DNA from 4 places in the Psychrobacillus sp. NPDC093180 genome. Region 4 is predicted to be linked to each of the others. Evidence: riboswitches for the same ligand, from Rfam matches in the RefSeq annotation. Region 4 holds a riboswitch; each other region holds the start of a gene.
The links. Region 4 has a riboswitch for S-adenosylmethionine ahead of ACIP9W_RS14735 (O-acetylhomoserine aminocarboxypropyltransferase/cysteine synthase family protein). Riboswitches for the same ligand answer to the same signal wherever they lie in the genome.

Region 1 (5,622 bases), on a different contig from region 4:
GATTGATGCAGAGAAATATGTCGTTTAATTAGCACCATACAAAAAACGATGGACGCAAAGTGCGGTTCATCGTTTTTTTTGATATGATAAAAAGAAAAAAGGTGAGAAGTAATGACAATACAATTTTTTGGTTATCCTAAATGTAGTTCATGTAATAAAGCGAGTAAGTGGTTGAAGGACAAAGATGTAGAATTTACATATCATCACATTGTGGAGGACCCTCCCACAAAAGAATTAGTAAAAGAAATACTAGAAAAAACGAATATCGAATTAAAGAAACTTTTTAATACGAGTGGTACAAAATATAGAGAGTTACAATTAAAGGAAAAGTTACCGAATATGACAGAGGCAGAACAAATCGAAACGCTAGTATTCGATGGGATGCTTGTGAAACGACCACTTGTTTTTGATGGTAAGCAGTTGACGCTTGGTTTTAAAGAAGAAGAGTTTGAACAAATTTGGTCAAACAACTAAAGTAGCTTGTTTTTACTATAAAAATGTGTGAATATTATAGATGAATATATAACTTATTTGAGAGGGGTATAATTTATGAGCACACCAAAAGATTTGAAATACTCAGAAGAACATGAATGGGTAAAAACAGAAGGTGGAAATGCACGTATCGGTATTACTCATTTTGCGCAATCTGAGCTTGGGGATATCGTGTTTGTCGAGCTTCCACAAGTGGGAGACGATATTAAAGCAGGAGACCCATTCGGTAGTGTGGAATCAGTAAAAACTGTTTCAGAACTTTATGCTCCAATTAGCGGAAAAGTGGTTGAAGTGAACAGTGAGCTAGAAGATAGCCCTGAATTTGTAAACGAATCTCCGTATGAAAATGCATGGATGATCGTTGTTGAGCCATCAAATGCTTCAGAAATCGATGGTTTATTAACTGCTGACCAATATGAAGAATTAATTTCAGAATAATAATTAAAACGCCGGTTAATTGTCGGCGTTTTTTTCATATACTGAGTTAACGATGAAGATTAGGGAGAGAAGCTAATTGGCTAATGTATTTAGTGAAAAAGTAATTCTCGTCGAAGGAAGGTCGGATAAGCTTCAGCTTTTGCGACTTCTTGATGAATCCCCAGAAATTATTTGTACAAATGGTACAATCTCCAATGTAAAGCTAGAGGAAATCTTAAGCCCATATGATGACTTGCCGATCTATGCTTTTTTAGATGCAGATAAATCAGGTGAGCAAATACGTTCAATCGTCCGAAAAGAATATCCAGAAGCAATTCATCTATACACAAATCCGATGTATTGTGAAGTCGCAAATACCCCTTTCAAAGTTTTGGCTTCTATATTGAAACGTGTTAATATTAAAGTGAAAAAAGAATTTTTACTTTAGGATGATGTTTTGTGAATGAATGGACGCGTGAACAATGGGAGCATTACAAAAATAACAACGAGCTTTCATTATTCTATCTTTATACACCGATGTGCGGTACATGCATGGTGGCAAGCAAGATGATGCAAGTGATCGACGTATTAGTGCCAAATCCAGTAGGCCAAGCAAATATAAATTACCTCGAAAGCCTGGCAATGGAATATGAAATAGAAAGCGTCCCATGCTTACTGATCGCCAAAAAGGGACGCGTATATAAAAAAATATATGCTTTTCAATCCGTTCCTTTTCTGCTAGAAACAATAAAAAATATTGACGATCAAGCGATCATGTGATAGTATACTTCTTACTGAGCTTTACCAATTAAATAGTATTACTCTTATTAAGAGTGGTGGAGGGAAGTGCCCTACGAAGCCCGGCAACCGTCATGTAAATGAAATGGTGCCAAATCACACAAAGCAAACGCTTTGGGAAATGAGAGAATGGATAAGTTCTTTTCGATGGATAACTTACTTCCCTTCTGCTCTTTTGCAGAAGGGATTTTTTAATATTGGAAGGTGTGAGATTTACATGATAAGTTTAAAAGATGTTTCGAAGAAGTTTAAAACGAAACTAGGTACGATAATTGCTGTTGATGATGTAAATCTTGATATAAAGCAAGGCGAAATTTTCGGCATTATTGGATATAGTGGTGCTGGAAAAAGTACAATGATCCGTTTGCTAAATGGATTAGAGAAACCAACTGCTGGACAAATTATTGTGAACGGAAAAGAAATTACATCGATAAATGAGGAAAAGCTTCGTCAAGTTCGACATAAGGTAAGTATGATTTTCCAACATTTTAATCTGTTATGGTCCCGAACAGTTGCAGAAAATATTGCATTCCCGCTTGAAATTGCTGGGGTTCCAAAGGATCAACGAGTAGCGCGTGTTAATGAATTGATTGAACTTGTGGGATTAGAGGGAAGAGGAAATTATTATCCTTCACAACTATCAGGCGGGCAGAAACAGCGTGTAGGAATTGCTCGTGCATTGGCAAATCGTCCAGAAGTTCTACTCTGTGATGAGGCGACATCTGCACTGGATCCAGAAACAACGGACGCTATTTTAGATTTATTAGTTAGTATCAACGAGAAACTTGGTTTAACCATTGTATTGATCACTCACGAAATGCAAGTCATTCAAAAGATTTGTAATCGAGTGGCAGTTATGGAAGGTGGACGAGTTGTAGAAGAAGGGGATGTGCTAGAAGTCTTCCAAAATCCACAACGACCTATAACAAAACGATTTGTTTCGCAAGTTTCTGAACCGACGCAAACAATGCAAACGATACAAAATTTAGTGGATATATATCCAAACGGTAAGTTAATCAAACTCACTTTTGTAGGAGAACAAACAGAGCAACCAATACTTTCTAGGCTAATCAAACAATTCGAGCTAGAAGTAAATATCGTGCAAGGAAATATTTCGCATACAAAAAGTGGTGCATTTGGGACATTAATTCTTCAAATAGATGGCGACGCATTAGCCGTCGATGAAGCAATACGATTTATACATGAACAGAAAGTAAGTACAGAGGTGATCAACAATGATTAATACGCTTTTTCCGAATGTTGATTGGCCTAAAATGTGGGAAGCAGCACTAGAGACATTATATATGACAGCAGTTTCCACTATCTTAACTGCAATTTTTGGTTTAGCACTTGGGCTACTATTATTTTTAACAAGTCCACATCAAGCATGGGCAAATAAATTAGCGAATTGGTTAACAGGGGCTATAGTTAATATTTTCAGATCTATCCCTTTTATTATTTTAATCATTTTGCTTATTCCTTTTACGAAATTACTACTTGATACAATTCGTGGCCCAAACGCAGCTTTCCCAGCTCTAGTAATTGGAGCAGCTCCGTTCTATGCACGAATGGTATTAATCGGTTTACGAGAAATTGATAAAGGTGTTTTAGAAGCGGCAAGATCAATGGGGGCAAAGACTTCTACTATTATATGGAAGGTTCTCCTTCCTGAATCATTGCCAGCCCTAGTTTCGGGAATTACAGTCACTTGTATTTCGCTCGTTGGCTATACAGCGATGGCAGGAATAATTGGTGCCGGTGGTTTAGGAACACTCGCGTTTCTAGATGGCTTCCAACGAAATAGAACGGATGTCACCTTAATGGCTACGATTTTAATATTAATTCTTGTGTTCATTATTCAATGGATTGGAGACATGGTGACGACGAAGATTGACAAACGTTAGGTGTTTACGGGTCTACCCGATCACATATAAAAATGGGGACAATAGAAGGAGAGAATACAGATGAAGAAGTTTTTAGCTGGAGCTTTATTATCCGTAAGTGCGCTTGCGCTAGCAGCTTGTGGAGGAGAAGAAGAAAGCAATAAATTGGTAGTAGGTGCTTCCAACACACCACACGCTGTCATTCTAGAAGAAGTAAAACCAATCTTAGAAGAACAGGGAATTGAATTAGTTATAGAATCTTACCAAGACTACGTATTACCAAATAAAGATTTAGAATCCGATGAACTAGATGCAAACTATTTTCAACATATTCCATATTTAGAGGATCAGATTAAACAATTTGGTTATGATTTCGTGAATGCTGGTGGAATTCATATCGAGCCAATCGGATTATATTCTAAGAAACACAATTCTGTTGAAGAGCTTCCAGAAGGCGCTACAATCTTAATGAGTAACTCAGTTACAGACCACGGTCGTGTTTTATCTATGCTTGAAAGTGAAGGATTAATCAAGTTAGCAGAAGGTGTTGAAAAAACAACTGCTGAAATTTCTGATATTGTGGAAAATCCGAAAAATCTTCAATTTGATCCAAACTATGAACCAGCATTAATGGTTCAATTATATGAAAATGACGAAGGCGATGCGCTACTTATTAACTCAAACTATGCAATCGACGCAGGGTTAAATCCAATTGAAGACTCTATCGCAATTGAAAACTCAGATTCACCATACGTAAATATCATTGCAACAAAAGCTGGTAAAGAAAACGATAAAAATATCAAAGCACTAGTAGATGCATTACACTCAAAAGAAATCCAAGACTTCATCCAAAAAGAGTGGGGCGGTACAATCGTTCCAGTAAATGAATAAATAATATGATTAAGCAGGCACTCATACGTAGTGTCTGCTTTTTTATGTGCGAGATAATACACATAATCCTACATAAAAGAACACGGTAAAAATCGAATGGATTTAACGTTCTATTCATGCTATTCTGATATAAAGGGGGCTAATTAATTGATCATAAAAAAGTTTTCTAAATCTGTTCACATAGAAGGAATGGAATTACTCTTAAGAAGATTACATGTAGATCATCCTTTATATGAAAAAGTAAGAAAAGATATTCATGCAGCTAGTGCAGGGGATTTTGGAGAGGAGATAATATTAAAAGAAATTGAACAACTGAGACTACCATATGATATTCATATTTATCACAAATTATTATTACGGTCAGAAAGCGCATTTGAATTAGACATTCTACTCATTACCCCTTTTGGAGCCATCATACTGGAAGTTAAAAATATCGTAGGAGAATTAGCGTTTCAAGAGAACCCCTCACAAATTATACAAAGAAAAGAAAATGGCGAGATAAACAAATATCCATGTCCAGCTACTCAATTAAACGATTATAAATATCAACTTTTCCAATTTTTTAACGATCATAACATACCTATCCCAGTTGACGGTGCAGTTATTTTTGCATCTCGAAAAAGCTTCGTTAGCACCTCTACCAATAAAGCAAAAATCCTCTATAAAAACGAAATCCGACCATATCTTCGAAAAATACAAATCCAAAAACAACTATTGACTGCGGAGGAAATGGAAAGAATTAGGAGAATTATTTTAAGGAAAAATGATCCTTTTACCTACTTTCCACTTACAAAGCATTTTTCGATTAATCCTAATGAGCTTATAAAAGGTGTAGAATGTCCAAAATGCAAATTTATTGGCATGAAAAAAATAAAGCATACTTGGGAATGTCCTAAATGTAAAAGGAAAGATCAAACTGCATATCGCGGAGCAATAGCAACCTATTTATTGTTGTACAAGGATTCTATTACTAATAAAGAATGTAGAGATTTTCTGAAGTTAAACAATCGGCATGAAGCAAATCGAATTTTAACTAATAGTGATTTAATAAAAGTTGGTAATACAAGGTCTGCATTTTATAGAATGAAACCCTTCAACCAAAGTTGAGGGTTTCATTTGTTAATAAACAGAAATTTTTTGC
Region 2 (5,622 bases), on a different contig from region 4:
TTATTATCTTTTTATAGTGTGGTAGGAGGATGGATATTAATATACAGCGGCATGTCGGTTGTTGGAAATGTCATTACAGACAATACAAGCTCGGATGTGTTGTTTGGCACAATTATCGGAACTCCTTGGATTACGTTAGTAGGATTGCTTGTGTTTACATTACTAAACGTATGGGTTATTTCTTCAGGGGTACAAAATGGTATAGAAAAAGCAAACAAATTAATGATGCCCTTATTATTTATTTTTTTCTTTATACTCGTAATTAGATCGTTGACGCTAGACGGTGCCATGGAAGGTGTGAAATTTTTTCTTTCCCCCGACTTTTCGAAGACGACAGGGGAATCTATTTTGTATGCGTTAGGGCAATCCTTTTTTGCCTTAGCTGTTGGGTTTTCTTGTATGGTCACCTATAGCTCTTATTTAAAGAAAGATGTAAGTTTACCGTATTCTGCGGGGTCCGTTGTCATTATGAATATTTTCGTATCGTTGCTTGCAGGGTTAGCCATTTTTCCTGTCGTTTTTGCTTTTGGCTATGAGCCAGCGGAAGGACCAGGATTACTTTTTATCGTACTGCCAACAGTATTTGGTCAAATGCCTTTTGGGGAAGTATTTTTAGCGTTATTTTTAATTCTGTTTTTATTTGCGACATTGACATCTTCTTTTAGCATGTACGAAATTATTGTTGCTGCACTTATGGAGAAATGGAAGAACGCACGTAAAGGGATCACTTGGATAATAGGAGGAATAATTTTTGTTGCATCAATTCCATCCGCATTATCATCCAGTTTACTTAAGGACGTGACAATCTTTCAAAAAAGCGTCTTTGATGCAACGGATTTTTTAGTAAGTAATATGATGCTTCCTCTTGGAAATCTGTTAATAGCTATTTTTATCATTCACAAGATGAATAAAGTATTAGTCGAGGAAGAGTTTAAGCTTAGCAGCACACTAGCTCCTGGATATTATACAGCTTGGCGCTTTTTGATGACCTGGATGGTACCGGTTGTAATAGTAGTTGTGTTGGTTTATTCACTTCGCCCTATTTTAGGAGGATGACAATGAAAAAACAATGGATCGATATTTCACAGCCTTTTTCCCATAAAATCGGAACATGGCCGGGCGATACGCCGTTTCAATTTGAACTATCCTACTCAAAAGAAGAGACCGGCTCCGTTAATATTGGTCGTTTCACCACAAGTGTACATACTGGAACGCATGCCGATGCACCCTTTCACTTTGACAGCGACGCGCCGACAATAGAACAACTCGACATTAATGTTTATATTGGACGTGCAAAGGTAGTAGATGTCACAGGGCTAGATTTAATAGGAAGGGAAGAGTTGGAAGCATTTGAACTAGATGGAGTGGAACGATTACTTTTGAAAACTGCTAAAATGGTTAACGAGGAACAATTTCCAACACAAATTCCCATATTAAAAGAAAATATCGGTGCTTTCTTGCAAGAAAAAGGTATTTTTTTAATAGGGGTTGAACATCCCTCTGTTGATGCATTAGATGATAAACAATTGCCAGCGCATCATGCACTTTATCGACATGGTGTGCATATTTTAGAAAATTTACTTCTACAAGACGTAACACCTGGCAATTATGAACTGATTGCTTTGCCATTAAAGATTCAAGGAGCGGATGGTAGTCCAGTAAGAGCTGTAATCCGAGCAATATGAGAAAAGTCTTCTATTTGCGATATCAGCTGATAGAAGACTTTTTTTGCAAATTTGACGAAATGGTAAACTACGGATGAATTTTAATGGAAACAGGGAAGAATAGTGACGTAAATCATACCGCATTTATTATTTAGTGTTTATACTAGAGGAAGTGAGTGACACCGGATTTTAGACGAGGAGTGAGCATTTTGAAAAAAGTAGTTGTGGTAGGCGGAGGTATTACAGGACTTTCTGTAATGCATTATTTGCAAAAACTTAAAATAGAAAAAGCGCTAGATATGGAAATGGTATTGGTAGAGTCGAATCAATACTTAGGCGGGAAAATTCACTCGGTAAAGCAAAAAGAGTTCATTATGGAAACAGGAGCAGATTCGATCGTTGCACGTCATGAAGAGGTACTACCTCTAGTGGAGGATCTACAGTTGGAAGATGAGCTTGTATATAACGCAACAGGTATTTCTTATATATATACGAATAACGAACTACATGCCATTCCAGCAGATACAGTGTTTGGAATACCGATGAGTGAGGAATCGTTAGAAAGTAGTACACTAGTTTCCGATGAGGGAAAGGAAGAAGCATTAAAGGATCTTAATCTATCCAATGAAAGCTTTACAAAAGACAGCTCAATCGGATCGTTCCTAGAGCATTTCTTAGGAAAAGAGTTGGTCGAAAAACAAATAGCACCTGTATTATCAGGTGTATATTCAGGGGATCTAGATAAGCTTACGTTGGCCTCCACATTACCATATTTAATAGACTATAAAGAAGATTACGGTAGCATTATGAAAGGATTAGGAGCCAATAAAGAAAAATTCCAAGCAGCTTCCAATAAAAAATTTATTTCTTTTAAAAATGGTCTTTCTGCTTTGATCGACCGCTTAGAAAAAGAGCTTAGTGATGCTACTATTTTAAAAGGGATACATACAACGAAAGTGGAGAAAATGGACGATCGATATGAGGTTTCCTTTGCAAATCATGAGTCGATCGAAGCAGATTACGTTATATTAACAACTCCGCACGATGTTACACAAAGAATATTGCAAAACGAAGTTTTGAACGCTGATTTTAATAAGCTGAAAAACTCATCGCTTATAAGCATTTATCTCGGTTTTGACATTCCAGACGAACAGCTTCCTGCAGAAGGCACTGGCTTTATCGTTTCTCATAATAGCGATGTGAAATGCAATGCATGTACTTGGACAAGTCGTAAATGGAAGCATACATCAGAAAATAGTCATTTGCTTGTTCGTATGTTTTATAAAAGCTCGAATCTTGCATTTGAAGAAATGAAACATATGAGTGAAGAAGAACTAGTTCAAATTGCATTGCAAGATATTGAGAAAAGCTTAAAGCTGAATGGGAAACCGAGTGTCGTAGAAGTGACCAAATGGAATGATTTAATGCCAAATTATCATTTAGAACATGGGAAAGCGGTTAAATCCTTACGAGATAAGATGTCTTTTCAGCTGCCTAATGTAATACTTGCAGGATGCTCTTATTATGGTGTTGGTATAGGGGCATGTATTAAAAATGGAAAAGAAACAGCTGAATTAGTTGTTAATAATTTTTAGCTACAAATGATGAGAGTGTCCTAAAAAGTACTTTTTAGGATACTTTTTTTCATGTTGAGAAACTAAACCATGGGATTTATATAGTAAAGAAAATTCAAAATTAACTTGACGCTTTAGTTTAATAAAGGTACGATATCACTAATTGTTGAAAACTGAATATTGAATTCTTATCAAGAGAAGCTGAGGGACTGGCCCTGTGAAGCTTCAGCAACCTGCCGAATAGGTTAGGTGCTAAATCCAGCAGACAACTAATAGTCTGAAAGATGAGAAGGGACGCATTTCGTATGCTTATGAAGCCTTCTTTTAAAAAAAGAAGGTTTTTTTATTTTAAGGAAGGATGGGTGCAAGTGGGATTATTAGATAAGTTACGAACAAATATGTTAACGGCAGATGGAGCGATGGGAACACTCCTATATTCATATGGAATTGAATATTGCAATGAAGAATTAAATATCCAAAGACCTGAAATTATTAAAAAGATTCACCAGGAATATATCAAAGCTGGTGCAGATATTATTCAAACGAACACATATGGTGCAAATGCGATTAAATTAGCAAGATATGGACTGGAGAATCGTGTGAAAGAAATCAATGAAGCGGCAATTCAAATTGCCAAACAGGCAGCCGCACCAGGTGAACAGTTTGTGCTAGGGACAATCGGTGGTATTCGTGGCATTCGAAAAAGTGATGTAAGCTTAGAGGAAATCATTCAAAAGGTCGACAAGCAAGTGAATCACTTACTCTCTGGGGATCCGGATGGACTATTGCTTGAAACGTATTATGATTTTGAAGAGCTAGCTGCTACTGTTACGCACTTACGAAAATTAACAACTACGCCAATTATAGCCCAAGTATCGATGCATGAGCCTGGCATATTACAAAATGGGTTATCGTTGAACGATGCATTGCAACAGCTGGATACATTAGGAGCAGATGTCGTTGGTGTCAATTGCCATCTAGGGCCATTCCACACGATACAGGCATTAGAGGAGGTTACACTGCCGAAAAATGCATATCTTTCTGCTTTTCCAAATGCAAGTTTGTTAGATATAGAAGACGGCCGTATTGTATACGAGTCAGAAGCAGATTATTTCGGTAAGGCAGCGCTACTTCTTAGTGAAGAAGGGGTTCGATTAATCGGTGGATGCTGTGGGACGACACCAAAGCATATCGAAGCTGCGAAAAAAAGAATTGGTCATTTATCCCCGTTAACAACAAAAGTCGTAGCTCCTAAAAAGCCAATCATTATCCGTGAGGCAGAGCCGAATATCAATGAACCACTTCATGAAAAAGCGCAAAATGGAAGGACTATTATTGTAGAACTAGACACACCGCGTCATTTAGATACGACAACTTTTATGGAAGGTGCAACAAAGCTCTATGATGCCGGTGTTGACGCAGTGACAATGGCGGATAATTCACTTGCTTCTCCGCGCATCAGCAATATGGCGATGGGATCGATGTTAAAGCTACAAAATAATATTCGACCACTTGCACATATTACTTGTCGCGATCGTAATCTAATTGGGCTTCAATCACATTTAATGGGGCTTGATGCGCTTGGAATTCATGACATATTAGCAGTAACAGGAGACCCAACAAAAATTGGAGATTTTCCCGGTGCTACAAGCGTATATGATGTTTCCAGTTTGGAATTGATTCAATTAATAAAACAGTTAAATGAAGGAATTTCATTCTCCGGAAAATCGCTTCGAAAAAAAACAAACTTCTCTGTTGCGGCGGCATTTAACCCAAACGTCCGAGTACTTGACCGAGCAGTAAAAAGGTTGGAGAAGAAAATTGAGTGTGGAGCTGATTATTTCATTACGCAGCCGGTTTATACAAAAGAAAAAATTCAAGAAATCTTTGAAGCGACGAAACATTTAGCAACTCCTATTTTTATCGGTATTATGCCACTAACAAATATTCGAAACTCAGAGTTTTTACACAATGAAGTGCCAGGTATCAAATTATCCGACGATGTGCTAGAAAGAATGCGTGCTTGTGGGGAAGATAGAGAACGTGCAACAGCGGAAGGTATTCAAATTGCTAAAGAACTAATAGACACTGCCGCTGAATTGTTCAATGGTATTTACATTATTACGCCATTCTTCCGTTATGATATGTCATTGGAATTGATTAAGCATATTCAAGAAATTGACAGTAAGAAAGTGAGAGAGAGCAGCTATGTCCAAACATCTAATTGAGCAACAACTTGAAAAGAGGATTCTCCTCATCGATGGAGCTATGGGGACGATGATCCAAAATGCGAATCTTACGGCGGATGATTTCGGAGGCGAGCAGTATGACGGATGCAATGAGTATTTAAATATAGTGAATCCAGGTGTTATTGAGCAAATTCA
Region 3 (5,622 bases), on a different contig from region 4:
GATGACAAAAAAGCATTACTAAAACGTTTGACGCAAATAGAAGGTTTTGAAAAATTTATCCACCGCACATTTGTCGGTGCGAAACGTTTTTCAATTGAAGGATTAGATACATTAGTTGTACTAATGGATGAATTAGTACGCCAATCAAACAAAACTAATACAAAACAAGTAAATATCGGTATGGCGCACCGAGGTAGATTAAATGTATTAACACATGTATTACAAAAACCATATGAGATGATGTTTGCGGAATTTGCGCATGTTCCAAGCGAATCATTTTTACCGAAAGATGGATCACTAGAAATGTCTGAAGGTTGGTATGGGGACGTAAAGTACCACAAGGGTGCTGCATACCGTTCACCATCTGGTTTAACATTAAAATTAGCATATAATCCATCTCACTTAGAGGTTGTTAGTCCGGTTGTTACGGGCCAAACGCGTGCAGCACAAGAAAAAACAGATGAAGCAGGGTATCCTGTACAAGATAAAAACGCAGCATTCGCTATATTAGTACACGGGGATGCAGCTTTTCCAGGTCAAGGTGTTGTAACAGAAGTATTGAACTATAGCCGTATACGTGGTTTCCAAACAGGAGGATCTATCCATATTATTGCAAATAATATGATTGGATTTACGACGGAACATTATGATTCACGTTCAACACATTATTCTTCGGATCCAGCTAAAGGATATGAAGTACCTATTATACACGTAAATGCAGATGATCCAGAGGCAGTTCTTGCTGTGGCAGAAATTGCGCATGAGTATCGCCAAAAATTTGAAAAAGACATTGTGATTGATCTATTAGGTTACCGTCGTTATGGACATAACGAAATGGATGAACCACTAGTAACGAACCCAACTATGTACCATAAAGTTCATAAGCATCCAACAGTTAGAGAACTTTATGGACAACAACTAGTAGAGGAAAAGTTAATCGAAACAGCTGATGTAAAAACTTTAGATGAATCGATTTTCAGTGGAATGCAAGCGGCTTATGACCGTGTAAAAGAGCTTCCTCCAACTACTGCTCATGATATCGTTATCCCAGAAGTAGTTTTAAATGGAATGCCGGAACTGCAAACTGGGGTAGAAGAAAGCAAGCTTGCAAAAATAAATGAAGAGCTTCTTACTTGGCCTGCCGAGTTTACAGCATTTAAAAAATTAGCAAAAATTTTAAAACGTCGTGAAGAGCCATTTAAAGGTAAAGGGAAGATTGACTGGGGTCATGCAGAAACGCTTGCCTTTGCTACGATTTTGCAAGATGGAAACTCCATTCGTTTAACTGGCCAAGATGCTCAGCGTGGTACTTTCTCACATAGACACTTAGTGCTACACGATGAAAAAACTGGTGCAGAATTAACGCCAATTCATGCCATTAGTGACGCAAAAGCTTCTTTTGTTGTTCATAACAGTCCATTAACAGAAGCTGCTATTCTAGGTTATGAATTCGGATACAATTTAGAGGATCCAAACTCCTTATCTATTTGGGAAGCTCAATATGGAGATTTTGCGAATATGGCGCAAGTTATGTTCGATAACTTTATAAGTGCTGCAAGATCCAAATGGGGATTAAAATCAGGTCTTGTTATGTTATTACCTCATGCTGCTGAGGGTCAAGGGGCAGAGCATTCAAGCGCGCGTCTAGAACGTTATTTACAGTTAGCTGCTGAAAATAACTGGACGGTAGCTAATCTTTCAAGTGCGGCAAACTATTTCCATATTTTACGCAGACAAGCTAAAATGTTAAAAGAGGATGCAATTCGTCCTTTAATCATTGTGTCTCCAAAATCGCTGTTACGTCATCCACTAGTTGGGGCAGATGTTGCCGAACTAACTGCTGGTCAATTTGAAACAGTAATGGAACAACCAGGTCTTGGTAAAGACGCTAAAACAGTAGAGAAAATCATCTTTGCAAGTGGTAAATTGGCAATCGATTTAGCAGACAAAGTAAAAGATGGAGAAGGTTACGATCACTTACACATTGTACGTGTAGAACAGCTTTACCCATTCCCTAAAGAAAAGATTCAAGCAATTGTCGAACGTTATCCGAATGTGAAACAGCTTGCTTGGGCACAAGAAGAGCCTGAAAACATGGGTTCATGGAATTTCGCACTTCCATATTTACTGGAAATTGCGGATGGCAAAGAGATCACATATGTAGGTCGTGTACATCGTTCCAGTCCAGCTGAAGGCGATGGAGATACTTACAAGGTAGAACAAGCACGAATCATTGATGAAGCATTAAAAAGTTTATAAGAGAAGCTAGGATAGTCAGAGGAGGAAATTCAAGTGGCAGAAATTATTGTTCCAGAATTAGCAGAATCGATTACAGAAGGTACTATTGCGCAATGGTTAAAACAACCGGGTGATACAGTAGAAAAAGGTGAGTTCATCGTTGAGCTTGAAACAGATAAAGTTAATGTCGAAGTAATTTCAGAGGAAGCTGGAGTTGTTAGTGAGTTACTTGCTGCTGAAGGTGATACAGTTCAAGTAGGTCAAGTAATTGCTGTAGTTGGAGCAGGTTCAGGAGCAGCAGCAGCTGCACCAAAAGCACCAGAGGCAGAAGCTACACCGGCGGCGGCACCTCAAGCGGCAGCAGCTCCTGTAGTAGAAGAAACTTCATCTGAGCAGGATCGCACAATTGCAAGCCCAGCAGCTCGTAAACTAGCTCGTGAGAAAGGTATTAACTTAAGTGAAATTTCACCAGTTGATCCAATGGGACGTGTTCGTGTACAAGACGTTGCAGCACATGGTTCTGCACCAGCACCAAAAGCAGCACCGGCGCCTGCAGCTACTGCACCAAAAGAAGACGATGGCCGTACTACTCGCGAGAAAATGTCTCGTCGTCGTCAAACAATTGCTTCTCGTTTACTAGAAGTAAAACAAAACACGGCAATGCTTACAACTTTCAATGAAATCGATATGACTAATGTAATGGCTTTACGTTCACGCAAGAAAGACCAATTCTTTGAGCAAAACGATGTGCGTCTTGGATTTATGTCATTCTTTACAAAAGCTGTAGTTGCTGCTCTTAAGAAATATCCTTATGTAAATTCACAAATTGATGGAACAGATATTGTGAAAAACAACTTCTACGATATCGGGATCGCTGTATCAACAGAAGGCGGTTTAGTAGTGCCGATCGTTCGTGATGCTGATCGTAAAAACTTTGCTGAAATCGAAGGAAATATTGGAGAACTTGCTAAAAAGGCTCGTGATAACAAATTAGCGCTTTCTGATATGGCAGGCGGATCATTTACAATTACAAACGGTGGCGTATTCGGATCACTACTTTCTACACCGATTCTAAACGGAACACAGGTTGGTATCCTAGGAATGCACACAATTCAAAAGCGTCCAATCGCTGTTGGTGATGAAGTGCAAATTCGTCCGATGATGTATGTAGCATTATCTTATGATCACCGTGTAATCGATGGAAAAGACTCAGTTGGATTCTTAAAAATGGTAAAAGAGCTTCTTGAAAACCCGGAAGATTTAATGTTAAATTCATAAAATGTGAATAGTGCAGATACTCATTATGTGAGTATCTGCACTTTTTTTACTACTTGGGAAACTACAAAAATTTAGATACATGGGTAACATTTTTCTAGTAACATTAGTTATGGAGATTTTCACCTTGTATGTTATAAAGGGATAATGCGTCATAAGAATGTGCTGTTAAGTGTCCAGTAGGTTTTTCGCTTCAGGGCGGAAGCTTTCCCCAGGGTTAGCGATGAGCTTTCACCGCCACTACGCATCTGCCTGGAGCGGAAATCAATTGCTATTTCTGTATCTCCCTAAGACGCATTTTCTCTATTATGTGTGTCATTCCAATCATTGTTCACATTTGATAAAGCACGCCAAAGATAGGTGCTTTAGTGCTTTTGTTCTGTGTCTCTATATATTTATGATTCCACTCCACAAACATTAAATATTCCTAATATTTTATTTTTTGAATAAAAAGTATTGACTTATAATATTGTGTTATGTATAGTTAAATAAAATTTCATATGAAATTCTTCTTATCAAGAGAAGCTGAGGGAATGGCCCTGCGAAGCTTCAGCAACAGATTGCAACTGCAAAACTGTGCTAAATCCACCGATTAAATTCGAAAGATGAGAAGAGGTTAGATTTTCTAATGTACCTCTTCAGTTCTCATAATCTGAAAGGGGTTTTTTTAATGACTTAATACCAAGTATATTAATAAGTTTAATCAAATTAATAAGATAAAGAAAAGGAGAGAGTTTGGATGAAAAAATGGATGGCATGGTCAATTTTATCTTTGTTTGTCTTGCTTTTAGCGGCTTGTGGTTCTAGTGAGGAAGTTACTTCTAGTGTAAAAGGTGATACGAAAAGTAATGAAGAACTAACAAAGGTTAAAATCAGTGCTTCAACAACTCCTCATGCAGAGATTTTGCAACATATTTCAGATGATTTAAAAGCAGAGGGAATTGAGTTAGATATTATTATCACACAAGATGGTATACAAACGAACCAATCAACCGCTGATGGTGACTTAGATGCAAACTTCTTTCAACACACACCATTTTTAGAGCAAGTCAATAAGGATAGTGGTATTGATCTTGTAAACGTACAAGGAGTTCATATAGAACCTTTCGGTGTTTACTCCAAGAAAATTGATGATATCACTCAATTAGATGAAGGGGCAAAAGTCGCTGTACCAAACGACCCGGTTAACTTTTCCAGAGCATTACTCTTATTTGCGGAAAATGGAATAATTGAGCTTGCTACGGATGTGGAAGGTTCGTACACAGTTCAAGATATTACAAAAAATGAAAAGAACTTAGAGTTTGTTGATATTGATGGACCATTACTAGTAAGAGCGTTGGATGACGTTGACATTGCAGCTATTAATACAAACTATGCATTAGAGGGAGGGTTCAAACCATTAGAAGATGCACTAATCATCGAAGGAAATGAATCTCCATATGTGAATATTTTAGTTTCTAGAAAGGACAATCAAAATGACGAAGCTATACAAAAAATTGCTGCAGCGTTAACAACGGAAAAAGTAAGAGAATTCATTTTAGAGAAATATGAAGGGGCTGTTGTACCAGCATTTTAACATCATTCAGAAACAACGTCTTCTGAATTTGCGGATAATCCCACACTATTATCTTCTGATTTGAACGAAGAGAAGAGAAAGGAAATTAGTAGAGACGTACGAGTAATATTGCAAACTATAGCATTTCAATGTAAGGAGGAAACTGAATGATTGAATTTCGCAAAGTATCTAAAACATTCGTCTCAGGAAAACGAACGATTACTGCACTTGAAAATGTAGAGTTGACTGTTCATAAAGGCGATATATTTGGAGTAATTGGATTTAGTGGAGCTGGTAAGAGCACATTAATTCGAACGGTAAATCTATTAGAAACACCGACGTCAGGAGAAGTTTTGATTGAAGGGAAGAACTTACAAAAAGTTTCTAAAAAAGAACTGAGAGAAGAAAAGAAAAATGAAAAATATTGGGATGATATTTCAACATTTTAATCTATTAAATTCGAAAACAGTATATGAGAATGTGGCAATGCCTCTTCTATTAAGTAAACATACGAAAAAAGAAGTAGAGCAAAGAGTATTGGAAGTACTCCAATT
Region 4 (5,622 bases):
AGCCTCTTCAAACTGGCATTCATCTAAACGCATTTGCGTTAAGATGTAATTCGACGTTCCATTTAAAATCCCTTGAATTTTCTTCACGGAATTGACTTGAAGCAAATTTTTCAATGTTTTAATAACAGGAACTCCACCAGCTGTAGTTGCTTCATACCCGACAAATACACCACGTGATTTGGCACGCTCTTGTAGGGGAATGCTGTATTTGGAGAACATCACTTTATTTGCTGTAATGACATGACATCCTTTATCGATTGCTCGACATAAATAGCTATACGCTGGTTCTTCATTGACAATCGCTTCAAAAACTACTTGTAAACCTGGAATATTAATAATGTCCTCGAAGTTATCTGTCACTAGCACACCAGGGGTTGCTATTCTTTCTTTTGCTAAGTTATTGACAAGAATAGCGCTAATTTCAATATCCAATCCTAGCGATTTTTTTAAGTCTTCTTTTTTTTCATTGACAATATGATAGATCCCTTGGCCGACTGTTCCAAAACCTAAGATTGCTGCTTTTATTTTCGCCATACTTTCTCCTCCAACTAAATCTGCACAATTGAGCTTTTTACATATTGTAGACTATTTCAGCCCAATTAACAACAAAATTCTATCTAGAGAGGACATTTGTTTTTTCCACAAGTACTTTATCCAAAGCATTTTGTAAGTCCTCTACCGCCTCTAACCCAACAGACAAGCGGATTAGATCCTCTGTAACACCTGTTTTCACTAAATCTTCTGGTGTTAGCTGTTGATGTGTTGTAGATGCTGGGTGAATAATTAATGATTTTGCATCTCCAACATTTGCTACATGCGACCAAATTTCAATATTATCAATAATACGTCGCCCTGCTTCTTTTCCACCTTTTACACCAAAGTTTAAAATAGAGCCGAAGCCGTTTTGTAAATACTTTTTCGCCAGTTCATGAGAAGGATGATCTTCCAATCCCAAATAGTTCACCCATTCTACACCTTCGTGGTTCACTAAGAACTCTGCAATTTTTTGTGCGTTTTCGTTGTGTTTAGGCACTCGAAGATGCAGCGTTTCTAACCCTTGTAAAAATGAAAAAGCGGCTTCTGGACTTAATGAAGGACCGAAATCACGTAAAAGCTGTACACGTAATTTAATCGCAAAAGCTACGTTCGGTACATCGATCCCATAACGTAACCCGTGATATGTTACGTCCGGCTCTGTAAACCCAGGGAACTTATCAGAATTCCAGTCGAAGTTTCCTCCGTCTACTACAATTCCACCAATCGTTGTTCCATGTCCACCAATCCATTTCGTAGCTGAATGGATTACAACATGAGCACCATGCTTAATCGGGTTCGTTCCATATGGAGTCGCAAATGTGTTATCTATTAAAAGCGGAACTCCTACTTCATTCGCGATAGCTCCCACTTTTTCTATATCTAGTATGTTTAAGCTTGGGTTTCCAATCGTTTCCGCAAAGAAGCCTTTTGTTTTATCCGTTACTGCAGCTCGGAAGTTTTCCGGATTATTGGCATCCACGAATTTTACCGTAATGCCGTAACGAGGCAATGTATGTGCGAATAAATTAAATGTACCGCCGTATAAGTTTTCTGCTGCAATTATTTCGTCCCCTGCTCCCGCAATATTCAAAATCGAGAATGCAATGGCTGCCATACCCGAAGATACTGCAACTGCTGCTGTTCCACCTTCAAGAAGCGCAACTCGTTGTTCAAAAACATCGACAGTCGGATTCATAATACGAGAGTAAATATTACCCGTTTCTTTTAATGCAAAAAGATTTTGTGCATGCTCCGTATCGCGGAACACGTAAGAAGTCGTTTTGTGAATAGGTACCGCTCGAGAACCTGTTACTGGATCTGGTTGCTGACCGCCATGCAAAAGAACTGTTTCTTTTTGAAGATTTGTCATTTTGAATTCCTCCTAGAAAATAGTTTAGATGGACGCATTGGGAAACGGGGAAAGATTTTTAGGACAAACAAAAACCCCACTTCGATTAAGAAGAGGGGTGCAGTTTCGCATGTTCCTCCTCTTATCTTCCAAATTCACGTAAATGAATTTGTAGGAATTAGCACCTTTCCGAGTTTAGAACTCGGTGGTTGCCGGGCATCGCAGGGCCTATTCCCTCCGCCACTCTTGATAAGAGTATTTGATTTAGTTTTCCATCTTGATACAAAGTATAAGATTCTATGAATCTGTTCGTCAAGTGTTTTTCTAAAAAATTCTGAAACTTCTTTGATAGTTGAACGTTTAATGTATTGTAGTTATTAGACTCGGAGGTGATATGATGGCAGTTTGGATTTTGACTATATTAATTATTAGCTACCTAATCGGAGCAATCCACGGTTCGAAAGTTGCGCAAATTATTAGTGGTGTCAACATAAAGAAAGAAGGGCTTAAAAACTCTGGCGCTTCCAATGCGGCAATTGTCCTAGGGATGAAGTATGGTATTCTAGTTGCTCTAATTGATATTTTAAAAGGTGTTCTCGTTATTATCGGCATTCGCTTTTGCCTATCGCAATACGGTAATTTTTCCGCTGTGGAACAGGATTTATTGCTTTATTTAGCTGGGGCTGCTGTTATTTTAGGACATAATTTCCCGGTTTATACTGGATTTAAAGGTGGAAAAGGGACTGCTTCGATTATTGGTATTTTATTTGCTATTTATTGGCCAATTGGACTTATCGGACTTTTATTATTAATAGGTACGACTTTTTTAACGGATTTTTTATTGATTGGTGTATTTGTCTTTTATGCAGTATTTATCGTTGCTTCCATTTGGTTTGCAGAGGGAGCAGCACCTATTGCTATAGCTGGTTTTTTATTTATCATGGCTGTTGTTTTACATATCGAAAATTTTCGTCGTCTAGTCCGTAAAGAAGAACCAAGAATATCCGCCTTCTTGAAGAAAAAGAAGCCGTCCGTGTGAATGCAATGAAGAGAAAAATGAGGTGGATCGTGCTTATTCCTTTACTAGTAGTTGTTTCAGGCGGATTTGGTATGTGGATGGTGACGAATAAATGGCTAGATGACGGTTTAGAGCCAAAAGCAGATGGATCCAATGAATACGCCATCGTGCTTGGCGCAAAAGTGAAGAAAGGAAATGTCCCTTCCCTTTCACTTCATTACCGTTTGGAAGCGGCGCTAGCATATGCTATAGAGCATCCCCATGTGAAGCTTGTTGTATCTGGCGGACAAGGTCCCGATGAAGATATCGAGGAAGCGATTGTTATGAAAAATTTTCTTTTGGAAAATGGGGTAGCCGAAGAGCGAATTATCGTGGAAAAACAGTCAACCTCTACTTATGAAAACTTAAAGTTTTCGCAGGAGCTACTACCAGAAGAGGTGGATTCAGTAACAATTATTACGAGTGATTATCATTTACATCGGGCGAAAATACTTGCTAGTAAACTCGGTTGGAATACGGATGTTGTCGCTGCGGAAACGCCGGAAGTGGTGGAGGCAAAAGTGCGGTTGCGTGAAAGGGCTGCGCTTTTGAAGACTTATATTGTTGGGAAATAACTCCGGGCTTCTAGACGGAGTTTTTTGGTCGTATCCGAAACTATTAATTTAAAATTATATAAAGTATCATTGATTTTGAAGGTGAAGACTAAAAATTTTCACTTTTCTTTTTTTAGAATTTGACGTTGACCTCTCTCTTATCAGGTAAAACAAATAATAAGGAGTGACAAGTGTGAAATCACAAATTATCCAAGCTTTCGGCGAACCATCTGTATTTCAGTATAAGGAGATTTCAAAACCTGAGCTACAACCTGGACATGTACTTGTTCAAGTAAAGGCTACAAGTGTTAATCCTATTGATACGAAAGTCCGAGCTGGTGCAGTTCCAGCCGTAGCACCGACATTTCCAGCAGTATTACACGGAGATGTGGCTGGTTTGGTCTGTGCAGTAGGTGAAGGAGTGACCGATTTTAAAATTGGCGATGAAGTGTTTGGATGTGCGGGTGGATTTAAAGGGACGTCTGGTGGTGCTCTTGCTGAGTTTATGCTGGCAGATGTTGACCTACTTGCTCATAAGCCGAAAAATTTGACGATGGAAGAAGCCGCGGCTTTACCACTGGTTTCCATCACCGCTTGGGAAGCATTATTTAATCGTGCAAAGCTAGTACCTGGGCAAGACATCCTAATTCACGGAGCTACTGGAGGCGTCGGGCACGTCGCCATTCAACTAGCCAAATGGGCAGGAGCAACAGTCTACACAGCTGCTTCTTCAAAAGAAAAGCTGGAGATTGGCACTCGCCTTGGTGCAGATGTAACGATAAATTATCGAGAAGAAAGCGTTAACGATTATGTACAAAAATATACTAACGGGAAAGGATTTGACCTCGTCTTTGACACTGTGGGAGGTAAAAACCTTGATCGCTCTTTTGAGGCGGCAGCACTACATGGAACAGTAACAGCCATCGCCGCTCGTTCGACTCATGACCTCTCCCCTATGCACTCGAAGGGACTTTCCCTCCATATTACTTTTATGTTGTTGAAAATATTAAACAAAGAATTGCATAAACATAATGGTGAAATTTTGAAGAAGGTTGCTAAGGTGGTCGAGGAAGGAAAGCTGCGTCCGCTATTAGATTCCAAAGTTTTTACATTTGATAAAGTCTCCAAAGCCCATGAGTATATGGAGTCAGGTAAGGCAATAGGAAAAATTGTTTTGAAAAATGATTGGTAATATTATTGTTGAAAAAAGCTTCCGTTATTCGGAAGCTTTTTTTGTATGATACCCCTTCTCCCCATATGGCTGCAATTTATCCATCCACTGGTCTAATAGTTTTTCCGTATTCGTTCCATTCTTTTTGTAGTTCTTTGTTCGTATGCATTCCGTCTTGAAAATAACTCTTATTATTTCAGAGTTAGTTTTGCTTAAGAGTAAAGTCTGAATGTCGCTGTGCTGTAGGCTATTAAATTTCCTTGATCGTCGATTACTTTGCCATTTAAAATTGCTGTATGGTCCGAGCGATGTATAAGCTCACCAATTATTTCAGTTGTTCCTTCGAAGACACTATTTACAAACTTCACTTCCATTTGAATGGTCGATGCCGCTTTAACCCCTAATGTTCTAGATGTTATACCCATCACTATATCTAGACCGGACATGATAACTCCTCCGTGCAGCATATCCTTCAAGTTAGAAATATCCGGTCTTTTTTGGATTTGAATGATTACTTTCCCATATTCTACGCTTACACATTCAAATCCTATGTACTTAAAAAAATTAGATTGTTCAAACTCATGTATCAAAGAAGAAAAGTTCATCATACAAACCTCCTGAGCACTATTACTGCCATTTTATCATTGTTTCGTCGATTTTATCGCATATTCGCTATAAAAGCACAAAAGCGCGCATATGCGTCTCTTGTGCTTTCTAATAACTATTAACTATTTTGATATTGTACTTTTTCTAAATGACGTTCCATTTGACCTAAGTGACTCTCTATATGTTTTATAATTAAATGATCGATTAAGAAAGACAGCGGTTTACCATCAAAATTTGGGTTATAGCTTGGTGCAGTTTTACTTAAATCTTCCGCTCGGACTTTACCTAAAGCTTGCTCTGTAAGAGAAATTAGCGATTCAAGGCATGTAATAGCTTGTTCTCTCGAAAC

Region 1: another riboswitch for S-adenosylmethionine. It lies ahead of ACIP9W_RS10310 (methionine ABC transporter ATP-binding protein); the one in region 4 lies ahead of ACIP9W_RS14735 (O-acetylhomoserine aminocarboxypropyltransferase/cysteine synthase family protein).
Region 2: another riboswitch for S-adenosylmethionine. It lies ahead of ACIP9W_RS13975 (bifunctional homocysteine S-methyltransferase/methylenetetrahydrofolate reductase); the one in region 4 lies ahead of ACIP9W_RS14735 (O-acetylhomoserine aminocarboxypropyltransferase/cysteine synthase family protein).
Region 3: another riboswitch for S-adenosylmethionine. It lies ahead of ACIP9W_RS07935 (MetQ/NlpA family ABC transporter substrate-binding protein); the one in region 4 lies ahead of ACIP9W_RS14735 (O-acetylhomoserine aminocarboxypropyltransferase/cysteine synthase family protein).

The regions. Positions count from the first base shown of each region.
Region 1 covers NZ_JBIVOJ010000006.1:49,898-55,519, reverse strand. The annotation lists gene ACIP9W_RS10335 (acyl-CoA dehydrogenase family protein) at 1-28, shown strand, start outside; gene ACIP9W_RS10330 (arsenate reductase family protein) at 112-474, shown strand; gene gcvH (glycine cleavage system protein GcvH) at 550-930, shown strand; gene ACIP9W_RS10320 (toprim domain-containing protein) at 1,007-1,357, shown strand; gene ACIP9W_RS10315 (thioredoxin family protein) at 1,369-1,689, shown strand; SAM riboswitch class I at 1,731-1,835, shown strand; gene ACIP9W_RS10310 (methionine ABC transporter ATP-binding protein) at 1,925-2,950, shown strand; gene ACIP9W_RS10305 (methionine ABC transporter permease) at 2,943-3,611, shown strand; gene ACIP9W_RS10300 (MetQ/NlpA family ABC transporter substrate-binding protein) at 3,672-4,481, shown strand; gene ACIP9W_RS10295 (nuclease-related domain-containing protein) at 4,629-5,588, shown strand.
Region 2 covers NZ_JBIVOJ010000008.1:231,001-236,622, forward strand. The annotation lists gene ACIP9W_RS13960 (sodium-dependent transporter) at 1-1,056, shown strand, start outside; gene kynB (arylformamidase) at 1,059-1,685, shown strand; gene ACIP9W_RS13970 (protoporphyrinogen oxidase) at 1,874-3,259, shown strand; SAM riboswitch class I at 3,424-3,529, shown strand; gene ACIP9W_RS13975 (bifunctional homocysteine S-methyltransferase/methylenetetrahydrofolate reductase) at 3,607-5,466, shown strand; gene metH (methionine synthase) at 5,447-5,622, shown strand, end outside.
Region 3 covers NZ_JBIVOJ010000004.1:163,489-169,110, forward strand. The annotation lists gene ACIP9W_RS07925 (2-oxoglutarate dehydrogenase E1 component) at 1-2,259, shown strand, start outside; gene odhB (2-oxoglutarate dehydrogenase complex dihydrolipoyllysine-residue succinyltransferase) at 2,293-3,516, shown strand; SAM riboswitch class I at 4,023-4,125, shown strand; gene ACIP9W_RS07935 (MetQ/NlpA family ABC transporter substrate-binding protein) at 4,253-5,089, shown strand; partial or broken gene ACIP9W_RS07940 (methionine ABC transporter ATP-binding protein) at 5,236-5,622, shown strand, end outside.
Region 4 covers NZ_JBIVOJ010000009.1:115,818-121,439, forward strand. The annotation lists gene ACIP9W_RS14730 (homoserine dehydrogenase) at 1-534, opposite strand, end outside; gene ACIP9W_RS14735 (O-acetylhomoserine aminocarboxypropyltransferase/cysteine synthase family protein) at 614-1,906, opposite strand; SAM riboswitch class I at 2,025-2,141, opposite strand; gene ACIP9W_RS14740 (glycerol-3-phosphate acyltransferase) at 2,280-2,924, shown strand; gene ACIP9W_RS14745 (YdcF family protein) at 2,930-3,517, shown strand; gene ACIP9W_RS14750 (zinc-dependent alcohol dehydrogenase family protein) at 3,690-4,688, shown strand; gene ACIP9W_RS14755 (PaaI family thioesterase) at 4,880-5,275, opposite strand; gene ACIP9W_RS14760 (DinB family protein) at 5,392-5,622, opposite strand, start outside.